2 regions of the Pseudarthrobacter sp. NS4 genome follow, and region 2 is predicted to be linked to the other one. Evidence: riboswitches for the same ligand, from Rfam matches in the RefSeq annotation. Region 2 holds a riboswitch; the other holds the start of a gene.
What was found. A riboswitch is a leader RNA that binds a small molecule or an ion and turns the genes downstream of it on or off. The one in region 2 is predicted to bind thiamine pyrophosphate.

Region 1: linked by a shared signal. The riboswitch ahead of NXY83_RS19460 (ECF transporter S component) and the one ahead of thiO (glycine oxidase ThiO) in region 2 are both predicted to bind thiamine pyrophosphate.

Annotation. Positions count from the first base shown of each region.
Region 1 is NZ_CP103288.1:4,139,507-4,143,476, reverse strand. Features, by position in the region: gene NXY83_RS19470 (hypothetical protein) at 1-166, opposite strand, end outside; gene NXY83_RS19465 (heme-degrading domain-containing protein) at 277-819, opposite strand; TPP riboswitch at 897-1,033, shown strand; gene NXY83_RS19460 (ECF transporter S component) at 1,096-1,719, shown strand; gene NXY83_RS19455 (ABC transporter ATP-binding protein) at 1,719-3,281, shown strand; gene NXY83_RS19450 (energy-coupling factor transporter transmembrane component T family protein) at 3,278-3,970, shown strand, end outside.
Region 2 is NZ_CP103288.1:2,888,447-2,892,416, reverse strand. Features, by position in the region: gene NXY83_RS13580 (RNB domain-containing ribonuclease) at 1-490, opposite strand, end outside; gene thiE (thiamine phosphate synthase) at 570-1,298, opposite strand; TPP riboswitch at 1,326-1,444, shown strand; gene thiO (glycine oxidase ThiO) at 1,437-2,774, shown strand; gene thiS (sulfur carrier protein ThiS) at 2,771-3,007, shown strand; gene NXY83_RS13560 (thiazole synthase) at 3,012-3,827, shown strand; gene NXY83_RS13555 (4a-hydroxytetrahydrobiopterin dehydratase) at 3,871-3,970, shown strand, end outside.

The sequences.
Region 1 (3,970 bases), 1.3 Mb from region 2:
CGCCGCCGCGGCCGTGCTCGTACCCCTGCTGCCACGCCTTGCCGATGGCTGACACCAGTTCGGCAAACAAAGGATAGTAGGGATGGTCCGGGCCGATGAAGATCATTTCATCCCAGGCTTTGTCCACTGCCGCCCGGACCTGGTTCCCCGTTGCTGGTCCGGTCATGACTGTGCCCTCCTGGTCTGGAAATGCCGCCATTCGCCTCGAATGTACTCCCGCGCGCGCGGGAGTGTCCATAGCCGGTACAGTCGGGAACTCCGGACTGCCCGGCGCGCCTAGTCCTCGGCGCCCGGCCGGAGGATTTCGCGCAGGGCCTCCACCACCAGGTCGTGGTCCTGCACCTGGGGCAGGCCGGAAACAGTGACGGTGGCTACTGCGCCTACGCCCGTGACGTAGAGCGGGAAGGACCCGCCGTGCGCGGCGTAGCGGGTTTGATCAAACCACCCCTGGTCTTCGATCCGGCCGCCCCGGAGCCGGCCACGCAAACCCACAAGAAGCGAGGGTACTTCGTACCGGGCGGCGGTACGCTGCTTTGCCCGGATCCAGTGTTCGTTGTCTGGTGTGGCGCCGGGCAAGGCCACGTGGAACAGGACCTGTTCCCCCTTGGTGATGTCGATTGCGATGGGTAATCCGCGCTCCTTGCCGAGCTCCACGAGGAGAAGGCCAAGGTTCAGCGAATCGTCCAGCGAGAAGCCGGGGAACTGGAGCTCGCGGATTTCCGCCTCGATACGGCCGATGAGGGCTTCCAGCGACCCCTCAGGCTGCGCGGCATCGGAGTCCGGATCAAAGTAAGTCACATGCGGTGGATTGGCAGTCATGGCCCACAATCTACCCCTCTCCGGGTATAAACTGGACCACGCCCAACAGGGCAGTTTCGCCCAACCAACCAAGCATCACTTAACGACAGGGGAGCGCCGCCGTCGGCACTGGCCAGGCCAGGGACCGCAGGTGGGCGCTGAGAGTGCGGACAGCCGCAGACCCTCGAACCTGATCCGGTTAGTACCGGCGCAAGGGAGTCGAGTTCTCGAAGTGTTCGGCAACGGCAGTAAGTGCCGCTTGCCGCGCTTTCCCCTCCTGTTTCCCAGGAGGATCACATGAGCACTACATCAATCAAGAAGACCACCCGTAAGTCCTGGCGTGTCGTGGACATTGTGGTGGCGGCCCTGATCGCCATCGCCGGTGGCGTTATCTTTTGGGCCTGGTCGCAGGGCGCGGCCGCAGTGTCTGCGCCGATGAACGCCGTTTACCCGCCCCTGACCGGCCTGATCGCCGGCGGCTGGATGATCCCGGCGGTGCTGGGCATGCTCATCATCCGCAAGCCCGGCGCGGCACTGTTCTGCGAGACCGTTGCAGCCACCGGGGAGCTCCTCATGGGCTCGCAGTACGGCGCATCCGTGCTGTTCTCCGGCCTTGTCCAGGGCCTCGGCGCAGAGATCATCTTCGCGATCTTCGTGTACAAGAAGTTCAACCTGCCCGTTTCACTGCTCGCCGGTGCTGCGGCCGGCTTCTTCTGCGGCCTGAACGACTCCTTCGCGCCATGGGGCTGGAACATCGCCTACTCCGGCGGCGACAAGCTGGCGTACATCGTGTTCACCGCGATTTCCGGAGCGGTCATCGCTGGTGCCCTGTCCTGGATCGCCACCCGCGGACTGGCGAAGACCGGCGTGCTGAGCTCCTTCGCCTCGCGCAAGGCAGCCACGGAGCCCGTCTTCTCCTGATGCAGGCAGATTCCCACCAGTCCGAAGCGGTCCGGCCGGCGGCAGTCACCGCCCGCGGCTGGGGCTGGCGGCACGCCGGCCGCACCAGGCCCGCGGTCAATGCCCTTGACCTGGACGTCAGGCCGGGGGAGCGGGTGCTGCTGCTCGGCCCCTCCGGCGCCGGCAAATCCACCCTCCTGCATGCCCTGGCCGGGGTCTTGGGGGACGCGAACGACGACGGCGAGGCGGGCGATTCGGATGAGTCGGGTTCGCTGCTGGTCGACGGCGGTTCCCCCCGCGGGCAGCGCGGCCGGGCCGGGCTGATGCAGCAGGACCCCGAAACACAAGTGGTCCTCTCCAGGGTGGGGGACGACGTCGCCTTCGGGGCGGAAAACCTCGCCGTGCCGCGCGACGCCATCTGGACCCGCGTGCATGAGGCACTGGCCGACGTCGGGCTTGCCCACCTGCCGCTGGACCATCCGACGTCGGCACTGTCCGGGGGGCAGAAACAGCGGTTGGCGCTGGCGGGAATCCTTGCGATGCGGCCCGGGCTGATCCTCCTGGATGAGCCCACCGCCAACCTTGATCCGGCGGGGGTGCTGGAGGTCCGCGACGCCGTGGGGCGCTGCCTGGACAAGACCGGCGCAACGCTGGTTGTGGTGGAGCACCGGGTATCCGTATGGAAGGACCTGGTGGACCGGATTGTGGTCCTGCAGCCCGGTTCCGCCTCTGATCCTGCCGTGCTGCTGGACGGGCCGCCGGACCAGGTGCTGAGCGAGGCCCGGAGCCTGCTGATGGCCGCCGGGGTGTGGGTTCCCGGGTACGTTCCGGCCACCCGTGCCCGGGCGGTGCATCCGTCCCCCGGGCTTTCCGGTCCTGGGGCTGGAAATATCCTGCTGGCCGCGGAGAAACTGGCCGTGTCCCGTGAACGTCCGCGGCGCAGGGGGCTCCGCAAAATTCCGCCGGTCCCTGTACAGGAAGACATTTGCGCGCAAGTGCGGGCCGGGCAGGCGCTCGCGGTTACCGGGCCGAACGGGGCAGGAAAATCAACCTTCGCCCTGACCCTCGCGGGACTCCTGGCGCCGGTTGCCGGCAACGTCTCAGCCACCCTGGACCTGAGCCGGGGAGCGGGAATAGACCCTTACGCATGGAAGGCCGAGCAACTGATCGAACGGGTGGGCACAGTGTTCCAGGAACCCGAGCACCAGTTCGTCACCGGCAAGGTGCTGGATGAGCTGCTGTTCGGTCCGCGGCACCTGGGCCATGGCGAGGAACGCGTAGACGAGCTGCTGGAGCGGCTGCGGCTCACCGCGCTGGTGGACGCCAATCCCTACACGCTTTCCGGCGGGGAAAAGCGGCGGCTTTCCGTGGCGACCGTCCTTGCAGCAAGCCCCCAGGTCCTGGTCCTGGACGAGCCGACCTTCGGCCAGGACGCCAATACATGGGCGGAACTCGCGTCCTTCCTCTCCGAGCTCCTGGACGCCGGGACCGCTGTGGTGTCGGTGACCCACGATGCCGAGTTCACCGCCGCCCTGGGCGGGACGGAGCTGCGGATGGCCGCGGTGGAACCGGTGGCCCCATGAGGCAGGAGCTGAACCTGCACGGCAACCAGGCCCTCCTGACCCGCGCCAACCCGCTGAGCAAAGCCGCCGCCGTCATCCTCATCACTGTGGTGCTGGCGCTGTCCATCGACTGGGTATCCGCTTCGGTGGCGCTGGTCTTTGAGTTCCTGCTGTTTCCGTTGGCCGGCCTCACGCTGACGCTGCTGTGGCAGCGTGGCTGGCCGCTGATCATCGCTGCGGCGGTGGGCGGCTGGAGTACCTCCATCCTGGCGCCGGACAGCGGCAGGACGCTCATCGACGTTGGCATCTGGACCATGAGCGAGGGTTCACTGGAGATGGGCATCGGGTTCATGCTCCGCGGCCTGGCCATTGCGCTGCCTGCCGTGCTGCTCATGAGCTGTACGGATCCCACCGACCTCGCAGACGCGCTGGCGCAGAAGGCACGGCTGCCGCACCGTTTTGTGCTGGGGACCCTTGCCGCCATGCGGCTGGTGGGACTGATGGCTGAGGAATGGCAGACCATTGGCATGGCACGGCGGGCCCGGGGTGTGGGCTCGCGCGGCAGTGCTGTCCAACGGGTGAAGGCGACACTCGGCCAGAGCTTCGGGCTCCTGGTCCAGGCGATCCGGCGTGCGTCCCGGCTGGCTGTCACCATGGAAGCCCGCGGTTTCGGTGGCGGAAGCCGGACCTGGGCCCGCGAGTCCACCTAC
Region 2 (3,970 bases):
GCCTCACCGTCACGGCAGTGACTTCGGCGTCCCCATCCAGGCGGAAGTCCCAGACGAAGGCGGAACAGTCCTGCTCCGGCAGCAGGCTCCCGGCCCCCTCGCTGATGATTTCCGGATGCAGCGGGATCCTGCCGTCAGGGGCGTAGAACGTCTGCCCCCGGCGCCGGGTTTCGGCGTCCAGGGGCCCGCCGGGCGTCACAAAGGAGGGCACGTCTGCGATGGCGTACAGCACGTGGTAGCCGTCGCCGTCGCGTTCGATGAACAGGGCCTGGTCCAAATCGGTGGATGACGCCGGATCGATGGTGATGAACCCGACATCGGTCAGGTCATAGGCCGGCAGCTGCAGGGAGGCCACAGCTGCTTCCGCGTCCTGGACCGCTTTTGCCGGATACGGGCCAGGCAGTTCCAGCTCGGTCCGCAGCGCGCTCAGGGCTTCCTCGAGGGCGTTGTTGTGCTCGTGGATGTTGGGAGCCAGCCGATGATGTGACACGAAAATCAGCCTAGCCCGAAGAACACGGGTTATGCATGGAATCTATGTCCCTGCGGCTGCTCCGTGTTGTAGATGTGACTTAGGAGGTAGTCCCGTCCAAAGCGGCGAGGAGGGCTGCCGCGGCGGCAGCGGGGTCGTCGGCTTCCGTGATGGCGCGCACCACCACGATCCTGCCTGCCCCGGCCTCCACCACCTGGTCCACGTTGGAGTGGTCGATGCCGCCGATCGCGAACCAGGGCACCTGGCTCCCGGCCCCGGCTGCCGCAACGTACTTGACCAGGTCCAGTCCGACGGCGGCCCTGCCGGGTTTGGTCGGGGTTGCCCAGACCGGCCCCACACAGAAATAGTCCAGCCCGGCCGGACCTTCCGCGGCAGCGAGGGCAGCGTCCACCTGCCCGGGGGCATGGCTGGAAAGCCCGATGGCAGCGTTGCCGTTCAGCAGCGTGCGGGCCGCGGCCAGGGGGAGGTCCTTCTGGCCAACATGGAAAACCGGTGCACCGGACAGCACGGCGATATCAGCGCGGTCATTTACGGCCCACAGCCTGCCGTGGCGTTTTGCGGCTTCCTTCAGGACCGCCAGCAGCTCCAGCTCCTCGGCCGCCTCGATGGTCTTGTCGCGCAGCTGGATGATGTCCACGCCTCCGGCGAACGCCGCATCCACGAACTCCGCGAAGTCCCCGCGGTCCCTGCGTGCATCAGTGCAGAGGTAGAGGCGGGCAGCCTTCAAACCGGAGGTGCCTTCAGCATTCGTAAAGGCATCGGTACCGGGAACTGCAGCAGCGGGAACAGGGGAGTGGGACACATTCATGGCTGCAAGCCTAGTTCCTCTACACTGGCCTCGTACTGCGGGAGCCCGCGGCAGCTGTCATAAAGCGCCGGGCTGAGAGGGCGTCAGAGCCGACCGCTTGACCTGATCCGGTTAATGCCGGCGTAGGGAAGGAGACACATGGGCAGCCAAGACCCTGCCCCTCCCGGGGCTCAGAACGGCACCATCCGTGCCGACGTCGCGGTGATTGGCGGGGGAGTCATCGGGCACGCCATCGCCTGGGAGGCGAGCCGTTCCGGGCGCTCCGTAGTGCTGATCGACGAAGCCCCCGGCTCCGGTGCCAGCTGGGCCGCCGCCGGGATGCTTGCCCCCGTGAGCGAGCTGCACTACCAGGAGGAGGATCTCCTGGAACTTATGCTTGCATCCTCCACCCGCTGGCCCGGCTTTGCCGCCGACCTGGCCGCCGCTTCCGGTGAAAGTTCCGGATACCTTGCGACGCCGACCCTCGCCGTGGGTGCCGACGCCGCCGACCGCCGGGCACTGATGGACCTGCGCGGGGTGCAGCAGGCCAACGGCCTGACCGTGGAGCCGCTGACTGTCCGGGAGGCCCGCCGTCGGGAACCCCTGCTGAGCCCTGCCATTGCCTGCGCACTCGACACTCCCGCCGACCATAAGGTGGATCCCCGGCTCCTGGTGTCCTGCCTGCGGCGCGCCCTGGCCTCGCATAACTCCGAAAGCAATGACAACGGACCGGCCGTGGCAGGCGCTGAGGACGGTTATGCAGTCCGGGACAGGGCTGTCGGGCTTGTGTGGGCCGACGGAGCCGTTGCGGGTGCCCGACTTGCCGGCGGCGGCAGCGTCCTTGCCGGGGAAACAGTGGTGGCCAACGGCCTGGACGCTGCAGCCCTGGCCGGCCTGCCCGAAGGGCTGCACCTGCCGCTGCGGCCGGTCCACGGCGATATCCTGCGCCTGGCGGTGCCGCGGCAGCTCCAGCCCCTGGTGACGTCTACCGTCCGTGGCCTGGTCCACGGCGTTCCGGTATATATCGTCCCGCGGGAGGACGGGACGGTGGTGATCGGGGCCACCCAGCGGGAGGATGCGCTGGCTGGAAGGACCAACCCGTCGTCGACAGGCGCCCGGTCCGATGCCGGCGCAGTATCCGCAGGCGGCGTTTATCAGCTCCTCCGGGATGCCCAGGTCCTGGTGCCTGCCGTCGCGGAACTTGAGCTGCTTGAATGCACGGCGAGGGCACGGCCCGGAACCCCGGACAATGCCCCGCTGCTCGGGCGGGTGCCGACGGCCGGCGGACCCGCAGCCGAAGGGCACGGGCACGTACCGGGCCTCATCATTGCCACCGGATTCTTCCGGCACGGCGTCCTCCTGGCACCCGCAGCGGCCGCCATCTGCCGGGACCTGATGGACGGCACGGCGGATGTCCGCTGGAAACCGTTCGACCCGGCCAGGTTTTCGGGACGGGAACCAGCCGCCACCAGCTTCAACATCAAGGAGACAGCATGAACATCACCCTGAACGGAACTCAACATACGGTGGCTGACGGGGCCTCCATCACCATGCTCGTCAGCCAGGTTACCGGCCGCCTGCTCGCCGCTGACGGCCAGGCCACGGATGGCGGAAAACTCGGCGTGGCAGTGGCGCACAATGCGCAGGTGGTGCCCCGCAGCCAGTGGTCCGCAACAGCGCTCGCCGACGGCGACGACGTCGAGCTTGTCACGGCAGTACAGGGAGGCTGACACCATGACCGAAACCATCACCAACGCTTCCGCAGGCACGTCCGGCCTGGACGATACCCTGGTCATCGACGGCGTGCCCCTGGCATCCCGGCTCATCATGGGCACCGGCGGTGCCCCCAGCCTTGACGGCCTGGGCGCGGCGCTCCTGGCGTCGGGCACCTCTCTCACCACAGTGGCCATGCGGCGCTATTCGACGGCCGAGACCGGCTCGCTTTTCCAGTTGCTGGTGGACCACGGCATCCGGGTGCTGCCCAATACTGCCGGGTGCTTTACGGCCCGGGATGCCGTCCTCACCGCGGAACTGGCCCGTGAAGCCCTGGAAACCGACTGGGTGAAACTTGAGGTTATCGCCGATGAGCACACCCTCCTGCCGGACGCCGTGGAGCTGGTGGATGCTACGGAGCAATTGGTCAACCGCGGCTTCAAGGTGTTCGCGTACACCAACGACGATCCCGTCCTTGCCCTGCGGCTGGAAAATCTGGGAGCCACCGCAGTGATGCCGCTCGGGTCCCCGATCGGCACCGGCCTTGGCATCCTCAACCCGCACAACATCGAGCTCATCGTGTCCCGCGCCTCCGTCCCGGTCGTCCTGGACGCCGGCATCGGCACGGCGTCGGACGCTGCCCTTGCGATGGAGCTTGGCTGCGACGCCGTGCTGCTGGCCACGGCTGTGACCCGGGCACAGAATCCGGCACTGATGGGGGAGGCCTTCAAACACGCCGTTATCGCCGGTAGGCTGGCGAAAGCGGCCGGTCGCATACCCCGCCGTGAACACGCGCTGGCGTCGTCGGCGATGGAGGGCCGGGCCGAGTTCCTGTAGGGCCCGCTTTCCGCCGGCCGGCGCCCTGATGCAAGGAGCAGCAGTGGCCGGTAAAGACGCCCTTTCCCCGGAACGCATCGACGAGGCCTTGGCCGGGCTCCCTGACTGGCGGTTTGGCAACGGCGGGTTGGTCACCGTCTTCA